3 linked regions of the Caballeronia sp. TF1N1 genome follow. The protein of the gene in region 3 interacts with the protein of the main gene of each other region in a pairwise test. Links are inferred from orthologs where the notes say so. Each region holds a gene or a part of one and is shown on either strand. Other genes may lie near its edges.

Region 1 (7,696 bases), 2.5 Mb from region 3 along the record:
GGAACTGGGCGTAGTGCTCGTCGATATCGGCGGCGGCACGACGGACATCGCCATCTTCAGCGAAGGCGCGATCCGTCACACGGCCGTGATTCCCATCGCCGGCGATCAAATCACGAGCGACGTCGCGATGGCGCTGCGCACGCCGACGCCGGACGCGGAAGACATCAAGGTGAGCTACGGCATCGCGAAGCAGGCGCTCGCCGATCCCGACGAGATGATCGAAGTGCCGGGTCTCGGCGAACGCGGTCCGCGCACGCTGTCGCGTCAGGCGCTCGCAGCAGTGGTCGAGCCGCGTGTCGAGGAACTGTTCTCACTGGTGCAGCAGGTCGTGCGCGAATCCGGCTACGAAGAATTGCTGTCGAGCGGCGTCGTCCTGACCGGCGGCGCGGCGATGATGCCCGGCATGGTCGAACTCGGCGAAGACATTTTCCTGAAGCCAGTGCGTATCGGCGTGCCGGAATACGCGGGCGGCCTTGCAGATGTCGTGCGCAATCCGCGCTATTCGACGGCCATGGGCCTGCTCGCCGAAGGACGCTCGCAACGCATGCGCGGCCGCAAGGTCGCGGTACAGAACGGATCGATGGGCCAGGTATTCACGCGCATGAAAGACTGGTTTCTCGGAAACTTCTGAATCGAATAAGAAACATAAGTAGCACGAAAGAAAAAGCAGCAGACGCTGAATATAATTCGTGCCAGTACCGGCGGCTGGCGCGCGGTGAGGGGTTGCCCGATCTCTCGCCGAATAACGCCGATCTTCATTCTTGACGGAGGCAACATGGATTTCGAAATGCTGGAAACGGAAACCAACGGAACGATCATCAAGGTGGTCGGTGTCGGAGGTGCGGGTGGCAACGCCGTGCAGCACATGATCAACAGAGGTGTACAAGGCGTCGACTTCATCGTGATGAATACCGACGCGCAGGCACTGGCTCGCTCACGCGCGCCGGCGGTTCTGCAATTGGGCATGACCGGTCTCGGTGCGGGCGCCAAGCCGGACAAGGGTAAGGAAGCGGCGGAAGACGCGCGCGAGCGTATCGCCGATGCATTGCGTGGCGCGCACATGGTGTTCATCACCGCGGGCATGGGTGGCGGCACGGGGACGGGCGCGGCGCCAGTGGTCGCGCAGATCGCGAAGGAAATGGGCATTCTGACCGTCGGCGTCGTGAGCAAGCCGTTCGAGTTCGAAGGCGGCCGCCGCATGCGCGTGGCGGAAGCCGGCTCGCAGCAGTTGGAAGATCACGTCGACTCGCTCATCGTCGTGTTGAACGACAAGCTGTTCGACGTGATGGGCGACGACGCCGAAATGGACAAGTGCTTCCAGTGCGCGGATGACGTGCTGAACAACGCTGTCGCGGGCATCGCGGAAATCATCAACGTCGATGGTCTCGTGAACGTCGACTTCGAAGACGTGAAGACCGTGATGGGCGAGCAAGGCAAAGCGATGATGGGCACGGCGACAGTCGCCGGCGTCGATCGCGCGCGTCTCGCGGCGGAACAGGCCGTGGCGAGCCCGTTGCTCGAAGGCGTGGACTTGTCGGGTGCGCGCGGCGTGCTCGTGAATATCACGTCGAGCCGTTCGCTGCGTTTGTCGGAAACGCGTGAAGTGATGAATACCATCAAGAGCTACGCGGCCGACGACGCAACTGTGATCTTCGGCGCGGTGTACGACGACGCAATGGGCGACGCCCTACGCGTGACGGTGGTGGCAACGGGCCTGGGCCGCGCGGCGAAGAAGCAGCAGCAAGCGCCAATGACCCTCCTGCGCACGGGCACCGACAATCAGCCGGTCGCGCATGCGCACGCAACGCACAACACGTATTCGCCGCAGCATGGTCAGCCGACGGATTACGGTCAGCTGGACACGCCGGCAGTGTGGCGTTCGACGCGGGAAACGGCGGCTTCGCATGTGCAGGCATTGCAGGAAAAGGGCGTCGACACTTACGACATCCCGGCGTTCCTGCGCAAGCAAGCGGACTAAGACGGGCCTCATCGCCGAAATATGGCGACGAGCGAAGCCGTAGCACCCGTTATCACGCGCGCTGAATCGAGAAGCGCGACAATGCAGGCTTCACGTGGGGCGACTGTCCAAGGCCGCGTTCGAGGACGTATCGAATCGGACGCCAGGCCGTGGCCAGGCGCTCTCCACGAATTTGCCACTGTGCAGATGAAGCCGGTGTCGTCGAACTTCGCGATAAAGCGTCAAGCGCGGGACGATGCACTTCGCCGGAATGTGCGGGCACTGACGAGGGAAGGACCGAGCATGATCAAAGTGGGTGAAACGTTGCCGGATGTGCGTCTCTTCGAGTTCATCGAGGAGCCGAGCGAAGGCTGCGCCGTGGGACCGAACGGGTTCTCGGCGCGCGAGCGGACCGCTGGCAAGCGCGTGGTGATCTTCGGATTGCCGGGCGCGTTCACGCCGACGTGTTCCGCCAGACACGTGCCCGGCTACGTCGAGGCGGCGGAGGAGTTTTCCGCTGAGGGTATCGACGAAGTCTGGTGCGTTTCCGTCAACGACGCGTTCGTCATGAACGCGTGGGGACGCGATCTTCAAACCGCGGGCAAGGTGAAGATGATCGCGGACGGCAGTGCGCGTTTTGCCCAGGCACTCGGACTGGATCAGGATTTGACCGAGCGCGGCATGGGAATTCGTTCCCAGCGCTACGCGATGGTGATCGACAATGGCGTGGTCAAGACGCTTAATGTCGAAGCGCCCGGCAAGTTCGAAGTCAGCGACGCTCAAAGCATCCTGGCGACGTTGCGCTGAGTGAAGCGGCGTCGCGTTGTCTCTGTACAACGCCGCAGACGCACTCTCAAACAGCCGCAACTTGGGGCCGATGACCGGAAATGCCTCCATTCCGGCCATCGGCCCGTTCTACTTCATTAAATCTGTCATCGGCAGGTAACACCGGGAAACACTTGAAACCTCCCGGAGCGCGACGACGTGCACTGGATGGAGTATACTTCGGCCTATTAGCTTATATAGTGCGATTAATTCTCTTTATTGGGAATTCATATCGGAAGAAGAAAATCATGTTGAAGCAGCGAACAATCAAGACTGTAGTCAAGACCGTGGGGATCGGGCTCCATTCCGGCCGGAAGGTCGAACTGACGCTCAAGCCCGCACCGGCTGGCACGGGCATCGTGTTCTCGCGTATCGACTTGCCGCAGCCGGTCGACATTCCCGCGTCCGCGATGTCCGTCGGCGACACGCGCCTGGCGTCCGTGCTGCAGAAGGACGGCGCGCGCGTTTCCACCGTCGAGCACTTGATGTCGGCATGCGCGGGACTCGGTATCGACAATCTGTATGTCGATGTAACCGCCGAGGAAATCCCGATCATGGACGGCAGCGCGGCTTCGTTCGTGTTTCTGATTCAATCGGCGGGTATCGAAGAGCAGAACGCGCCGAAGAAATTCATCAAGGTGACGAAGCCCGTCGAAGTGCGCGACGGCGATAAATTCGCGCGTCTCGACCCGTATTTCGGCTTCAAACTGAGCTTTACCATCGACTTCCGTCACCCGGCCGTCGACAAGACCGGTCAGGCGTTGGAAGTGGATTTCGCGACTACGTCATATGTGCGTGAAATCGCGCGTGCTCGTACGTTCGGCTTTGCGCACGAAGTTGAAATGATGCGCGAACTCGGTCTCGCACGCGGCGGCAGCATGGACAACGCGATCGTGCTCGACGAGTACCGCATCCTGAATAACGACGGCCTGCGCTACGACGACGAATTCGTGAAGCACAAGATGCTGGACGCCATTGGCGACCTGTATGTCGTGGGGCATCCCCTGCTCGCGTCCTATAAGGCGTACAAGGGCGGCCACGCCATGAACAACATGCTTTTGCGCGAATTGCTCGCAAACGAAGACGCTTACGAAATGGTCACCTTCGAGGACATTCAGAAGGCGCCGCGCGGTTTCAGTTTCGACACGCAGACGGCATTTGCCTGAGTCACTTCAGGCAGCGAGTTTCAAGCGAATGAGCGGTGCGAAAGCATCGCTCATTTTTTTTCGCCTTTGCCTCGATGACGCGCGGCCATTTTCGCGAGCGCTTCCTGTAGCGGCGAAGGCGCGAGCGTCTCGGCAAGCTCGTGCAGCGCCGATGCACCCGCCGCCGACATCCGCGCTTGCTTGGGCGGCACCGCGTCCTGCATCGATTGCGGACGCACGCGCACTCTCAGCGAGTTGACCGCCCAGCCGCGTTGCTGCAGATCGGCGAGCAAAGTGGGCTCGATATGGCGCAGCCGCGCCGCGAGCGCGTTATGCGCGGCGAAAAGCGCTAGCACGCCTTCCTTGATGAAACCGGGCTCGACATTGGCCGCGAGATAATCCGGCAGAAGCGTGCTCAGATCGCGCTGCAGTGCCGCCACTTGCTCGACGCCTGCCCGCAAAGCGCGAAAGGCATCGGTGCGATCGAGGACATCGGCCAGCGCCTGTGGCTTGCGCGGATCGAACCGCTCCGGTCCAGATCTTGAATTTGTAGAAAAACGGCTCATTTTTGGCTTGAGAACGCCCGACGCAATGGTTCGATTGTAACGCGCGCCCGCGCGCTTCCCCGACGCGCAAGCCTTATTCGGCAACCGCGCCGGAACAAACTTTCAAACGGTTGACTGTCGCGTTCCCCCGACGCGCGCGAGCCCACGCGGACGTAAGGTCTGCCAAACTCGCGTGCTAAAATTCCCGATTCGATTTCACCCAATGGACTTAAGTCGCCGGGGTTCTCCGAACTCGGACGCAGCAAGCAACATGCGCCCATCCGAAGCCGCGACGCAGACACTGATCCGATGACCACCGGTTTCCTTCAGAAGATTTTTGGCAGCCGCAATCAGCGGCTGGTCAAGCAGTACCAAAAGACCGTTGTGGCGATCAACGCCCTCGAGCCGACCGTCGAGAAATACACGGACGATCAGCTACGCGCGAAGACGGACGAGTTCCGCCAGCGCGTCGCGAGCGGCGAATCGCTCGACGTGCTTCTGCCCGAGGCGTTCGCGGTCTGTCGCGAAGCGAGTCGGCGCGTCCTGAAAATGCGCCACTTCGACGTCCAGTTGATCGGCGGCATGGTGCTGCATTACGGCAAGATCGCGGAAATGCGCACGGGCGAAGGCAAGACGCTCGTCGCCACACTCGCCGCGTATCTGAACGCGCTGTCGGGCCGCGGCGTGCACGTCGTGACGGTGAACGACTACCTCGCGCAACGCGACGCCGAATGGATGGCGCGTCTTTACAACTTCCTGGGTCTTTCGTGCGGCGTGAATCTGTCGCAAATGGAACACGGCCAGAAGCAGGAAGCCTACGCGGCGGACATCACTTACGGCACGAACAACGAATTCGGCTTCGACTATCTGCGCGACAACATGGTCTACGAGACCAACGCGCGCGTGCAGCGGCCGCTCAACTTCGCCATCGTCGATGAAGTGGATTCGATCCTCATCGACGAAGCGCGTACGCCGCTCATCATTTCCGGTCAGGCCGAAGATCACACCGACCTCTACGTGCGCATGAATGCGCTCCCGCCGCTGCTCGAACAGCAGATCGGCGAGGAGAAGGCGGACGGCACGGGCGTCGAAAAGCCGGGCGACTACACGCTCGACGAGAAAGCGCGTCAGGTGTTCCTCACCGAATCGGGCCATGAAAAGGCGGAGCGTCTGCTTGCCGAATGGGGTTTGATCGGCGAGGGCGAAAGTCTCTACGCGCCGCAGAACATCACCTTGATGCACCACGTGTACGCCGCTTTGCGCGCGCACACGCTGTTCTTCCGCGATCAGCACTACGTCGTGCAGGGCAGTGAAGTCGTTATCGTCGACGAATTCACGGGCCGCATGATGACGGGCCGCCGCTGGTCGGACGGTCTGCATCAGGCAGTGGAAGCCAAGGAGCACGTGCAGATTCAGAGCGAAAACCAGACGCTCGCTTCCATCACGCTGCAAAACTATTTCCGCATGTATTCCAAGCTGTCCGGCATGACCGGCACGGCTGACACGGAAGCCTACGAGTTCCAGGAAATCTACGGTCTGGAAACGGTCGTGATCCCGACCAACCGGGCGCCGAAGCGTGTCGACAAGCAGGATCAAATCTACAAGACATCGAAGGAACGTTACGACGCCGTCATCCGCGACATTCGCGAGTGCGTCGAACGCGGTCAGCCAACGCTCGTCGGCACGACGTCCATCGAAGCGTCGGAATTGCTCTCCGGCCTGCTCACTCAGGCAGGCATTCGCCACGAAGTGCTGAACGCGAAGCAGCACGCGCGTGAAGCGGCCATCGTCGCGGAAGCGGGGCGTCCGAGCGCCGTGACCATTGCGACCAACATGGCCGGTCGCGGCACGGACATCGTGCTTGGCGGCAATGTCGAGAAGCAGGCTTCGTTCATCGAGGCGGATCTTTCGATTGCCGAAGGCGAAAAGGCCCGGCTGATTCAGAAGCTGCACGACGAATGGCAGATGCTGCACGACACCGTGAAGGAAGCGGGCGGCCTGCATATCATCGGGACCGAGCGGCATGAATCGCGCCGTATCGACAACCAGTTGCGCGGCCGCGCGGGCCGTCAGGGCGACCCGGGTTCGTCGCGCTTCTATCTTTCGCTGGATGATCCGCTTTTGCGCATTTTCGCGGGCGACCGCGTGCGCGCGATCATGGACCGCCTGAAGATGCCGGAAGGCGAGCCGATCGAAGCGGGCATGGTCACGCGGTCGATCGAAGGGGCGCAGCGCAAGGTGGAAGCGCGCAACTTCGACATCCGGAAGCAACTGCTCGAATACGACGACGTCTCAAACGATCAGCGCAAGGTGATCTATCAGCAGCGCAACGAGTTGCTGGAAGCGACGGACGTGCAGGAAACCATCGCGGCCATGCGTCAGAGCGTGATCGGCGACCTCGTGCGCAACTTCGTGCCGGCGGGCAGTATCGAGGAACAGTGGGACGCGCCCGAGCTCGAAGAAGTGCTGCGCAATGACTGGTCGCTCGATCTCGCCGTGCAGGAGATGATCAACGAGTCGAACTCCATCGACGCCGAGGAAATCAACGAAGCCGTGCTCGCCGCCGCCGACGAAGCGTACGAGGCGAAGGTCGCCATGGTCGGCCGCGATTCATTCAGCGCGTTCGAACGCTCGATCATGCTGCAGACGCTCGACAGCCGCTGGCGCGAACATCTGGCCGCGCTCGATCACCTGCGTCAGGGCATCCATCTGCGCGGCTATGCGCAGAAGAACCCGAAGCAGGAATACAAGCGCGAGGCATTCGAACTCTTCGCGGCCATGCTCGACGAGGTCAAGCAGGAAGTCACGCGCGTCGTGATGAACGTGCAGATCCAGTCGCCGGAGCAGCTCGAAGAAGCCGCCGAACAGTACGAAGAGCGCGGCAGCCATCTGGAGAACGTGTCGTTCACGCACGCGGACTTCAACGCGCCGGCGGCAGCGCCGGCGCCGGCCGCGGTGGCGGCAACCGCCGCCGCGCAGATGGTCAATCAGGCTATGTCCGCAGGCGACGACGTCAGCGTCGTCACACGTTCAGCCGACGATCTGCCGAAGGTCGGCCGCAACGACCCGTGCCCGTGCGGCAGCGGGAAGAAGTACAAAAACTGTCACGGCAAGCTGGCTTAATAGGCTGCTCAGACGAAACGGACCAAGCGACGCAGCAATGCGTCGTTTGTCCATCTGGCGCTTTCGCGCGCGTTTCACGGCGTCGCTCCGCTCCCGGCGCG
Region 2 (3,632 bases), 2.5 Mb from region 3 along the record:
ACGGGCTCGCCACGGCCTGTTCCGCCGCGAGACGCGCGCGATCGACGCCGGCGACTGTCGCCGTGCCCATCATCGCTTTGCCTTGCTCGCCCATCACGGTCTTCACGTCTTCGAAGTCGACGTTCACGAGACCATCGACGTTGATGATTTCCGCGATGCCCGCGACAGCGTTGTTCAGCACGTCATCCGCGCACTGGAAGCACTTGTCCATTTCGGCGTCGTCGCCCATCACGTCGAACAGCTTGTCGTTCAACACGACGATGAGCGAGTCGACGTGATCTTCCAACTGCTGCGAGCCGGCTTCCGCCACGCGCATGCGGCGGCCGCCTTCGAACTCGAACGGCTTGCTCACGACGCCGACGGTCAGAATGCCCATTTCCTTCGCGATCTGCGCGACCACTGGCGCCGCGCCCGTCCCCGTGCCGCCACCCATGCCCGCGGTGATGAACACCATGTGCGCGCCACGCAATGCATCGGCGATACGCTCGCGCGCGTCTTCCGCCGCTTCCTTACCCTTGTCCGGCTTGGCGCCCGCACCGAGACCGGTCATGCCCAATTGCAGAACCGCCGGCGCGCGTGAGCGAGCCAGTGCCTGCGCGTCGGTATTCATCACGATGAAGTCGACGCCTTGTACACCTCTGTTGATCATGTGCTGCACGGCGTTGCCACCCGCACCTCCGACACCGACCACCTTGATGATCGTTCCGTTGGTTTCCGTTTCCAGCATTTCGAAATCCATGTTGCCTCCGTCAAGAATGAAGATCGGCGTTATTCGGCGAGAGATCGGGCAACCCCTCACCGCGCGCCAGCCGCCGGTACTGGCACGAATTATATTCAGCGTCTGCTGCTTTTTCTTTCGTGCTACTTATGTTTCTTATTCGATTCAGAAGTTTCCGAGAAACCAGTCTTTCATGCGCGTGAATACCTGGCCCATCGATCCGTTCTGTACCGCGACCTTGCGGCCGCGCATGCGTTGCGAGCGTCCTTCGGCGAGCAGGCCCATGGCCGTCGAATAGCGCGGATTGCGCACGACATCTGCAAGGCCGCCCGCGTATTCCGGCACGCCGATACGCACTGGCTTCAGGAAAATGTCTTCGCCGAGTTCGACCATGCCGGGCATCATCGCCGCGCCGCCGGTCAGGACGACGCCGCTCGACAGCAATTCTTCGTAGCCGGATTCGCGCACGACCTGCTGCACCAGTGAGAACAGTTCCTCGACACGCGGCTCGACCACTGCTGCGAGCGCCTGACGCGACAGCGTGCGCGGACCGCGTTCGCCGAGACCCGGCACTTCGATCATCTCGTCGGGATCGGCGAGCGCCTGCTTCGCGATGCCGTAGCTCACCTTGATGTCTTCCGCGTCCGGCGTCGGCGTGCGCAGCGCCATCGCGACGTCGCTCGTGATTTGATCGCCGGCGATGGGAATCACGGCCGTGTGACGGATCGCGCCTTCGCTGAAGATGGCGATGTCCGTCGTGCCGCCGCCGATATCGACGAGCACTACGCCCAGTTCCTTCTCGTCTTCCGTCAACACCGCCAGCGACGAGGCGAGCGGCTGAAGAATGAGGTCGTTCACTTCGAGCCCGCAGCGGCGCACGCACTTCACGATGTTCTGCGCCGCGCTCACCGCGCCCGTCACGATATGCACCTTTACTTCGAGCCGGATACCGCTCATGCCGATAGGCTCGCGCACGTCTTCCTGACCGTCGATGATGAATTCCTGCGTGAGGATATGCAGCACCTGCTGATCGGTCGGGATGTTGATGGCCTTGGCCGTTTCGATCACGCGGGCGACGTCCGTCTGCGTGACTTCCTTGTCCTTGATCGCCACCATGCCGCTCGAATTGAAGCTGCGGATATGGCTTCCCGCAATGCCCGTGAAGACATTCGTGATCTTGCAATCCGCCATCAGCTCGGCTTCCTCGAGCGCGCGCTGAATGGATTGCACCGTGGCCTCGATGTTGACCACGACGCCCTTCTTCAACCCCTTCGAGTCGCTCTGACCGAGTCCGATCACCTCGTAGTGGCCCTCGCCTTTCAGTTCGGCGACGATCGCGACCACCTTCGACGTTCCAATGTCGAGGGAAACCAGCAGGTCTTTGTAGTCTTTGCTCATAGCGTGCTCATGCCCGTTTTGTCTGCTTACTTCTTGGCCTTGTCGGTGTCATTGATGAAACGCATTCCAGCTGCTCGTATCGCGAAGCCATTCGGGTAACGCAAATCCGCGTATTCGATGTCGTTGCCCCAACGCCCCGTCACCGACGGCCACGACGCAACGAAGCGCCGACTGCGTTCGAGCAATGTGTCTTCATTGCGCTCGCGGCCCAGTTCGAGCTGCGTTCCGTTCGAGAGCTTGACCGTCCATGCGAATCGCGGCGACAGCGTCACTTCCTCCGGCTGCGCGTCGAGCGGCGCGAACCACTTCTGAAAATCGTGATACCGGGCGACCACTTCCTTCGCCGTGCCCTCGGGACCGTCGAACGCGGGCAGGTCGTCGTCGAGTTCGCCCTGGTTCGCCGTGAAGAGTTCACCGTCCACGCTCACCAACTGGTCGTTGCCCCAGGTGCCGAGCGGCTTGTATTCCTCGAGTGTCACTGCGAGCGCATTCGGCCAGACGCGCCGCACGCTTGCATGACGCACCCACGGCATCTGCTCGAACGCGGCGCGGGCCGTATCGAGATCGACCGTGAAGAAATTGCCCTTCAGATGCCCCACCACGCTCGCGCGCACCGTCGGCGTGTTGATGTGCGCCGTGTCGCCGTCGATCTGGATACCCCGCAGACGAAACTCGGGACGCTGTATCGCCCAGATGCCCGCGGCGGCCAGCAGCATAAGCACGAGCATCAAGTGCAGCGCGCTGGCGGCGAGGTTCATTTGGCGAACGTTGTTCCACATGGTTCGTTTGCTTGTGTCCTGTGCGAATGTTTAGTCTTCGAGCGTCAACGACAACACCTTCACAACCAGATCCTTGTAGCTGATGCCGACCGCGCGCGCCGCTTTCGGCGGCAACGAGTGGTCCGTCATGCCCGGCGCCGTGTTGACTTCGAGAAAGTACGGATTGCCGTCGAGGTCAAGCATGAAGTCGGCGCGGCCCCAGTCCGTGCAGCCGAGCATGTCGAAGGCGCGCTGCGTCAGTTGCTTCATGCGCGCTTCCTCCGCTTCGGTCAGGCCGCAGGGAATCAGGTACTGGGTGTCGTCGGCGACGTACTTCGCGTGATAGTCGTAAAACTCGCCCGCCGGCACGATCTTGATGACCGGTAAATCCAGATTGCCGGCGATACAGCACGTGAACTCGCCGCCGCCTTCGATGCTCTTCTCCACGATCACGATCTTGTCGTACTTCGCGGCTTCTTCGAGCGCGGGCGCGAGCGTTTCCGCGCTCTTCACCTTGATGACAGCGACGCTCGAGCCTTCCGTCGCCGGCTTCACGAAAAGCGGCAAGCCGAGCTTCGCAATGATCTCGTGCGTGCGCGCGTCGTAGTCTTCACCGCGATACACGGTCTCGAACGGCGGCGTGGGAATGCCGGTCTGCTGCCACACGAGCTTGGTGCGCAGCTTGTCCATGCCGAGCGCCGAACCGAGCACGCCGCTGCCCGTATAACGGATGCCGTAAAAGTCCAGCGCGCCCTGCA
Region 3 (7,778 bases):
GCCCGAGCCACCGCCGGATTCGACGCCGCCAGCGGCGAGAACGCCGGCGACGCGTTCACCACCGAGGCCGGCAGCGCCGCCGCGACGGGCGATTGCGTGCCGCCGATCATCGGTAGGCCGGCGTCCGTGGTCGCGGATGCGGCGGCTTCGATCGCGGCCGCCTCGGCGCCAGGCTTCATACGATCGACCAGATAATAGTCGAGCACCTTGCGCGCGACCGGCCCCGCCGATTCCGCGCCCCAGCCGCCGTTTTCGACGATCAGCGCAAGCGCGATCTTTGGCTGCTCGGCCGGCGCAAACGCGATGAACAACGCGTGGTCGCGCAAATGCTCGGCCGTCGCATGACCGTGATAGTTCGCGCCCTGCAGCGAGTAAACCTGCGCGGTTCCGGTCTTGCCCGCTGCCTGATAAGGCGCGCCCACGAAGAGCTTCGCGGCCGTACCGTTCGTGATGACGCCTTCCATTGCGCGCTTGATGAAGTCGACGTCTTGCTGGCGCACGGGAATCTTGTCGCTCGGGTCGCGCACTACGACGCGCATGGCCTTCGTCAGCGGATTCTCGATGTCGCGCACCAGGTGCGGCTTCATCACGACGCCGTTATTGGCAAGCGTCGCCGTGGCGTGCGCGAGTTGCAGGATGGTGAACGAGTTGTAGCCCTGCCCGATGCCAAGGCTGATCGTTTCGCCTTCGTACCAGCGTTGCTGCTCCGGCTTGCGATACGCCTTGCGCTTCCATTCCGTCGACGGAAGAATGCCGCGCGCCTCACCCGAAATGTCGATCCCGGTAATTTGGCCGAATCCCCACGGCTTCATGAAGCCGGCCATCGCGTTCACGCCGAGGTCGCGCGCGAGCATGTAGAAGTACGTGTCGTTCGACACGACGATCGCGCGATTCATGTCCACCCAGCCCTGACCCGAGCGCACGTCGTTGCGGAACGTGTGACCGCCGAACGTGAAGAACCCGGGGTCCTGAAAGCCCCAGCCGGGCGTGCGCTTGTGCAGCGTGAGCGCGGCGAGCGCCATGAACGGCTTATAGGTCGAGCCCGGCGGATACGTGCCATGCAGCGGACGATTCAGCAACGGATGATCGGGCGAGTTGTTGAGCGCGTCCCACGTCTGCTGATCGATACCATCGACGAAGGAATTCGGATCGAAGCTCGGCGCGGACACGAACGCGAGCACGTCGCCCGTCGATGGCTCGATTGCCACGAGCGCGCCGCGCTTGCCCGCGAATGCTTGCTCGGCGACCTGCTGCAGCCCGATATCGAGCGACAGCACGAGGTTGTTGCCGGGCGTCGCCTGCGTGCGCGACATCGTGCGGACCGGGCGGCCGCCCGCCGTGACTTCGACTTCCTCGAAACCTGTCAGACCATGCAGTTCGGTTTCGTAGCTCTGCTCGACCCCGATCTTGCCGACGTAATCCGTGCCCTTGTAGTTGTTGGCGTCGAGACGCGGATCGTAGTGATCGGAGGCTTCGTCGTTGGCGTCGCTCGCGTCGTCGATACGCTCCTGATCGCGCTGCGAAATTCGCCCGATATAGCCGATGACGTGCGCGGCCGTCATGCCGAGCGGATATTGCCGGAAGAGCCGCGCGCGCACTTCGACGCCTGGAAAGCGGTAATGCTGCGCGGTGAACTTGGCGACTTCGTCGTCGGTGAGACGCGTGCGGATTGGCAGGCTTTCGAAGTTCTTCGAGTCTTCCAGCAGCTTCTTGAAACGCCGGCGATCGCGTGAATCGATAGGAATGACTTGCGAGAGTGCGTCGATGGTGTCGTCGAGCGACGCGGTGATCTTGGACGGCGTGATTTCGAGCGTATACGCGGAATAGTTCTTCGCCAGCACCACGCCGTTGCGATCGGTGATGATGCCGCGGTTCGGCACGATCGGCGCCACGGAGATGCGGTTCTCGTTTGCCTGCAACGAGTATTTGCTGAAGTTCCAGACCTGCAGATAGAGGAAACGCAGGCCGATCAAACCGAAGCAGACGAACACGAACATTCCCGCCGCCGCGACGCGCAGGCGGAATCTGGACAACTGTTGCTCGGTGTTCTTTATTTCGGTCATGCAGCTTTCGCGGTGGGTCGCGATTCAAGTGTAGTCCGCGCGCGTTCGCATCGGGGGCGGCACGCGCGCGGTGGCGCTCAGATCGGGCGCGTATCGTCGGGATCGGCGGCGCGTCGTTGCGGTATCAGCAGCAGAAAACTCGTGACCGGCCAGAGCGCGGCTTCGACAAATCCGTTGACGAGATAACTCCAGCCGGGAAACGCGGCGCCCGTCATCAGGCGGATTACGAACGGCACGAGATGCGCGCCCACCAAAAGCGGCGCGACGACGAAGGTTTGTACAGGCAGGGACATCCACAGGACACGCCTGTGAATGGTAATCGCGCCATAAGACAACAAGGTATAAGCCAGCGCATGTTCGCCGAGCAGATTCGCGTTATGCACGTCCATCAACAGCCCAAGCAGAAACGCGATGCCCATGCCCACCTTGCGCGGCTGATGGACGTTCCAAAACAGCAGCACGAGCGCGACGAAATCCGGTATGCCGATAAGCCGGCCCCAAGGCACCAGATTCAGCAGAAACGCTGCAGCGAGGCTGAAGGTGATGAAGTACGGATTGACCGGCTGAAGAATGTATTGCGGGCGGTTCATTGCGCGGCCCTCGCGGATGCGGGCTTAGGCATATGCGCTTTTTGCGATGGCCGGGCGGTAGCGGCCGAGGCGGCTTTCGCCGCGGCAGGTTTCGCGCCGGGCTTTTCCACGGCAGCGGGAGCGGATACCGGAGCGGCAGCCGACGCGGCCGACGTCGCCGATGCGCCGCTTGCACCTTCAGCGGAGACCGTGGCCTTCGCAGTAGGCTTCTTCTTGCCCTTGTTCTCTTTCGCTTCCTTTGCAGCGGCGGCGGCTTCGACTTCGATCGGATTCGGCGGCACGTTCACGTTGTAATGCAGCACGAGCAACTGACGCGCGCCGCGAACAGCGGCGATAGGCACGCAGACGACGCGCGCGAATGCCGTATCCGCCTGCTTGTCGACGCGCAACACTTTGGCCACCGCGAGTCCCGGCGGATAGATGCCATCGAGACCGCTCGTCACGAGCTCGTCGCCAGCTTGGACGTCGGCGCTGATCGGCACGAAGCGCAGGTCGAGTGTGTCGCCTTTCGGCGTGCCGTAGATCACGCTGCGCAAACCCGTGCGCGCGATCTGCACCGGCACCGCTTGATCCTTGTCCGTCAGCAGCGTGACTTCCGATTGCAACGGAAACACGCGCGTGACCTGACCGATCACGCCGTCTTCTGTCACGACGGGCGCGCCATCCTGGATGTTTTGCTGCGAACCCTTGCCGATCACGACTTTCTGCGTGAAAGGATCGCGCGTGTCGTATTGGATTTCGACGGGCGTGGTTTGCGTCGTCGCGCGCGATTGCAGATTCAGCAATGCACGCAGATGCGCGTTCTCAGCCGAAAGCTGAGAGGCATCGCCCGCCTTGACGGACAGGTCCAGATTCTTGTCGGAGAGCTTGCGGTTCTCGCTGCGCAAGGTGGCGCTCGTAACCGCGAGGTCGGCCGCGCCCATGAAGATGTCGCGTGGCACGAGCGCCGCGCGTTGCAGCGGATAGAGGCCGGCGCCGAGCATGCCGCGCGCAATTTCCAGCGTATTGAACCGCGCATCCGAAACGAGCAATGCGATGGCGAGCACCACAAAGAAGATCAGTCGCGCGAGCGCGGAAGGGCCTTGCTTGAAAAGTGGCGGCGGACTGTATTCCATGGTCGGCGCCGAGGGCGTGAGCGGGTGGATCGATGCTGCAGGTTTGCCGGTTTCGGCTGAGCCTGCCCTACGCTGTTTCAACAACGGCCCGGACATGAGCCGGGCCGTGTGCGCGTCGCGTTACGCGGGTGCGTTCAGACTGCGCGTTGAAGACCGTGAGGTCGTGGAACAGCAAAGTCTGAAGGTCACGGCCGTATCACTCGTAGGAGAAGATGCTGCCGAGCTTGTCCATGCGTTCGAGCGCCATGCCCGAACCGCGCACGACGCAGGTCAGCGGATCTTCCGCGACTAGCACCGGCAAGCCGGTTTCTTCCGCGAGCAGACGGTCGAGATCGCGCAACAGCGCGCCGCCGCCAGTCAGCATCATGCCGCGTTCGGCGATATCCGCGCCGAGTTCCGGCGGAGTTTGTTCCAGCGCGATCTTCACCGACGAGACGATCTGATTCAGCGGGTCGGTCAGCGCTTCGAGAATTTCGTTGCTGGAAATGGTGAAGCTGCGCGGAATGCCTTCGGAAAGATTGCGGCCCTTGACTTCCATCTCCTTCACTTCGGAGCCGGGGAACGCCGAACCGATTTCCTTCTTGATGGCTTCAGCCGTTTGCTCGCCGATCAACATGCCGTAGTTGCGACGGATGTAGTTGACGATGGCTTCATCGAACTTGTCGCCGCCAACGCGCACCGAGCCTTTGTACACGATGCCGCCAAGCGAGATGACGCCGACTTCCGTCGTGCCGCCGCCGATGTCGACGACCATGGAGCCCGTGGCTTCCGAAACCGGCAGACCTGCGCCGATGGCAGCGGCCATGGGTTCTTCAATGAGATAAACCTGCGAGGCGCCCGCGCCGTGCGCTGCTTCCTTGATGGCGCGGCGCTCGACTTGCGTGGACCCGCACGGCACGCAGATGATGATGCGCGGCGACGGCGAGAACATGCGGGATTCATGTGCAGTCTTGATGAACTGCTTGATCATCTGCTCGGTAACGGTGAAGTCGGCGATCACGCCGTCCTTCATCGGGCGGATGGCCTCGATGTTGCCCGGCACTTTGCCGAGCATCTGTTTGGCTTCCTTGCCGACTGCCTGAATGGTCTTCTTGCCGTTCGGGCCGCCTTCCTGGCGAATTGAAACGACCGATGGCTCGTCGAGGACGATGCCCTTGCCGCGCATGTAGATCAGCGTGTTGGCGGTGCCGAGGTCAATCGCCAGGTCGTTGGAAAAGTAGCTGCGCAAAAAACCGAACATTCAAAAATCCTGTCTCGCTGGGTGGCCGTGCGTCGCTATGAGCGCCGGGGACGGCAGCGGAAAAAATAACGGTTTGCCGGGGCGGCGAAGGTTCGCCGTGAAGTGCAAATCCGCGAGGAAATCTACCGCAGGATGAGACGTGTCGCGTAAACGTTTCTCGCAATTTAACGATTCAAGGAGAAAGCCGCTGGCAGGTCAATCCAGATGTGAGTCGAACGTGTAATGATACCTTATAATTTGGGCGTATCTATAGGAAAAGGATGGCACTTTTTGCCGTCGCCAGTCTGCTTTTTAGCGCTTTTCCCAGGATCGCAACGCGCGCCGCAAACGATCGCGGCGCAGTGTGTTTTCGAGATTGGGAAGTCCACGCTTATCTCCGGTGATTTTCATGTCTTTGACCCTGACCGACGTAAAACGTATCGCGCATCTCGCGCGGCTCGAGTTGCCCGAACACGAGGCAGAACCCACGCTCGCGCGCCTGAATGACTTCTTCGGTCTCGTCGAACAGATGCAGGCCGTGGATACCTCCGGCATCGAACCGCTTGCGCATCCGATCGAACAGATCGAGGAAGTCGCGCTGCGCCTGCGCGACGACGCAGTTTCAGAGCGCGTCGAGCGCGAAGAGTTCCAGCGCAGTGCGCCAGCCGTTCAAGACGGGCTGTATCTGGTGCCGAAGGTCATCGAATAACGCAATCGAACAAGTAACGCGTCGGGCGTATCCAGCGCCGAAACGACACTCCCGCGCGGCGTTCACCGCCGCGCTCATCAGGGAACTGCAATGCATCAGAAAAGTTTGACCGAACTGCGCGCCGCGCTCGACTCCAAGGAAATCTCCGCGGTCGAGCTGGCGCAGTCGTATCTGCAGCGCATCGAGGCCGCGAAGAATCTGAACGCCTTCATCGGCATGGACCGCGACCTCACGCTCGCTCAGGCTAAAGCCGCCGACGCGCTCATCGCGGAAGGAAAGGCGGGCGCGCTCACCGGTTTGCCGATTGCGCACAAGGACGTGTTCGTGACGCGCGGCTGGGCATCCACGGCCGGTTCGCACATGCTCGAAAACTACGCAAGCCCGTTTGATGCCACCGTCGTCGATCGCTTGAAGCAAGCGGGCATGGTCTGTCTCGGCAAGACCAACATGGACGAGTTCGCCATGGGCTCGTCCAACGAGAATTCGTACTTCGGCGCGGTGAAAAATCCGTGGGACCTGAAGGCCGTGCCGGGCGGTTCGTCGGGCGGCTCGGCCGCTGCCGTCGCCGCGCGTCTTGCGCCCGCCGCGACCGGCACCGACACGGGCGGCTCCATTCGCCAGCCCGCGTCGTTCACCGGCATCACCGGTATCAAGCCGACTTACGGCCGCGTGTCGCGTTACGGCATGATCGCGTTCGCGTCGTCGCTGGATCAGGGCGGGCCGATGGCTCAGACCGCCGCGGACTGCGCGCTCTTGCTCAACGCAATGGGTGGCTTCGACGAACGCGACTCCACCAGCCTGCAACGCGACAGCGAAGACTACACGCGCCATCTCGGCCAGACGTGGAACGGCGGCGACGCGCAAAAGCCGCTCGCCGGATTGCGTATCGGCATGCCGAAGGAGTACTTCGGCGCAGGCCTTGCCGACGACGTGCGCGCCGCCATCGACGCCGCGTTGAAGCAATACGAAGCGCTCGGCGCGACGCTCGTCGAAGTATCGTTGCCGAAGACCGAGCTTTCCATTCCCGTGTACTACATCATCGCGCCGGCGGAGGCCTCGTCGAATCTGTCGCGTTTCGACGGCGTGCGCTACGGGCATCGCGCGGCGCACTACACGGACTTGCTCGACATGTACAAGAAGTCGCGCGCGGAAGGCTTCGGTCCCGAAGTGAAGCGGCGCATTCTGGTTGGCACGTACGTGTTGTCGCATGGCTACTACGACGCGTATTACCTTCAAGCGCAGAAGATTCGCCGCATCATCGCGCGCGATTTCCAGGAAGCGTTCAAGCGGTGCGACGTCATCATGGGACCGGTCGCGCCGTCGGTCGCGTGGAATCTCGGCGAGAAGGCCGACGATCCCGTGCAGATGTATCTCGCCGATATCTACACGCTCTCCGTGAGCCTCGCGGGTCTGCCCGGCATGAGCGTGCCGTGCGGTTTCGGCGCAGGCCCGAATGCGAATCGGCCGGTCGGTCTGCAGATCGTCGGCAACTATTTCAACGAAGCCCGGATGCTTCAGGTCGCCGACGCGTTCCAGCGCGCGACCGACTGGCATGCCAAGGCACCATCGGCAGCGGGAGTATGAGCATGCAGTGGGAAGTCGTCATCGGTCTGGAAACGCATGCGCAGTTATCCACCGTTTCCAAGATTTTCTCGGGCGCGGCAACGCAGTTCGGCGCAGCGCCGAACACGCAAGCCTGTCCCGTCGATCTCGCGTTGCCGGGCGTGCTGCCCGTGATGAATCGCGGCGCGGTCGAACGCGCGATTCGCTTCGGCTTGTCGATCGGCGCTCATATCGCGCCGCGCAGCGTCTTCGCGCGCAAGAACTACTTCTATCCGGATCTGCCGAAGGGCTATCAGATCAGCCAGTACGAGATTCCTGTCGTGCAGGGCGGCCAGCTCACCATCCAGGTTCCAGCCAATGAAAAGGCCGGCAAGGAAGCATACGAGAAGACCGTCAATCTGACGCGCGCTCACCTCGAGGAAGACGCGGGCAAGTCGCTGCACGAAGACTTCGCGGGCATGACGGGCATCGATTTGAATCGCGCGGGCACGCCGCTGCTCGAGATCGTCACCGAGCCGG

Evidence for each region.
Region 1: the proteins of LDZ28_RS00200 (region 3) and ftsZ interact in binary tests that used the Escherichia coli proteins (3 or more experiments, as listed by UniProt). The link is inferred for Caballeronia sp. TF1N1 from one-to-one orthologs.
Region 2: the proteins of LDZ28_RS00200 (region 3) and ftsA interact in binary tests that used the Escherichia coli proteins (3 or more experiments, as listed by UniProt). The link is inferred for Caballeronia sp. TF1N1 from one-to-one orthologs.

What each region holds. Positions count from the first base shown.
Region 1 is NZ_CP084626.1:2,497,712-2,505,407, reverse strand. What follows is about bases 1-2,876. They hold ftsZ (cell division protein FtsZ), read left to right. Parts: upstream 1-775; coding sequence 776-1,978; downstream 1,979-2,876. Other genes in these bases: LDZ28_RS11650 (peroxiredoxin), read left to right, coding at 2,261-2,764; ftsA (cell division protein FtsA), read left to right, coding at 1-631. Also shown: lpxC (UDP-3-O-acyl-N-acetylglucosamine deacetylase), read left to right, coding at 3,031-3,948; LDZ28_RS11640 (DUF721 domain-containing protein), read right to left, coding at 3,999-4,493; preprotein translocase subunit SecA, read left to right, coding at 4,782-7,595. UniProt on the Escherichia coli protein: Essential cell division protein that forms a contractile ring structure (Z ring) at the future cell division site. The regulation of the ring assembly controls the timing and the location of cell division.
Region 2 is NZ_CP084626.1:2,503,894-2,507,525, forward strand. What follows is about bases 1-2,788. They hold ftsA (cell division protein FtsA), read right to left. Parts: upstream 2,117-2,788; coding sequence 884-2,116; downstream 1-883. Other genes in these bases: ftsZ (cell division protein FtsZ), read right to left, coding at 1-739; LDZ28_RS11665 (cell division protein FtsQ/DivIB), read right to left, coding at 2,143-2,788. Outside these bases: more of LDZ28_RS11665, read right to left, coding at 2,789-2,895; LDZ28_RS11670 (D-alanine--D-alanine ligase), read right to left, coding at 2,926-3,632. UniProt on the Escherichia coli protein: Essential cell division protein that assists in the assembly of the Z ring. May serve as the principal membrane anchor for the Z ring.
Region 3 is NZ_CP084626.1:38,954-46,731, forward strand. Bases 2,987-5,944 are described here. They hold LDZ28_RS00200 (rod shape-determining protein), read right to left. Parts: upstream 5,009-5,944; coding sequence 3,965-5,008; downstream 2,987-3,964. Other genes in these bases: mreC (rod shape-determining protein MreC), read right to left, coding at 2,987-3,768; gatC (Asp-tRNA(Asn)/Glu-tRNA(Gln) amidotransferase subunit GatC), read left to right, coding at 5,397-5,696; gatA (Asp-tRNA(Asn)/Glu-tRNA(Gln) amidotransferase subunit GatA), read left to right, coding at 5,787-5,944. Outside these bases: mrdA (penicillin-binding protein 2), read right to left, coding at 1-2,063; rod shape-determining protein MreD, read right to left, coding at 2,141-2,653; more of mreC, read right to left, coding at 2,650-2,986; more of gatA, read left to right, coding at 5,945-7,280; Asp-tRNA(Asn)/Glu-tRNA(Gln) amidotransferase subunit GatB, read left to right, coding at 7,277-7,778. UniProt on the Escherichia coli protein: Forms membrane-associated dynamic filaments that are essential for cell shape determination. Acts by regulating cell wall synthesis and cell elongation, and thus cell shape.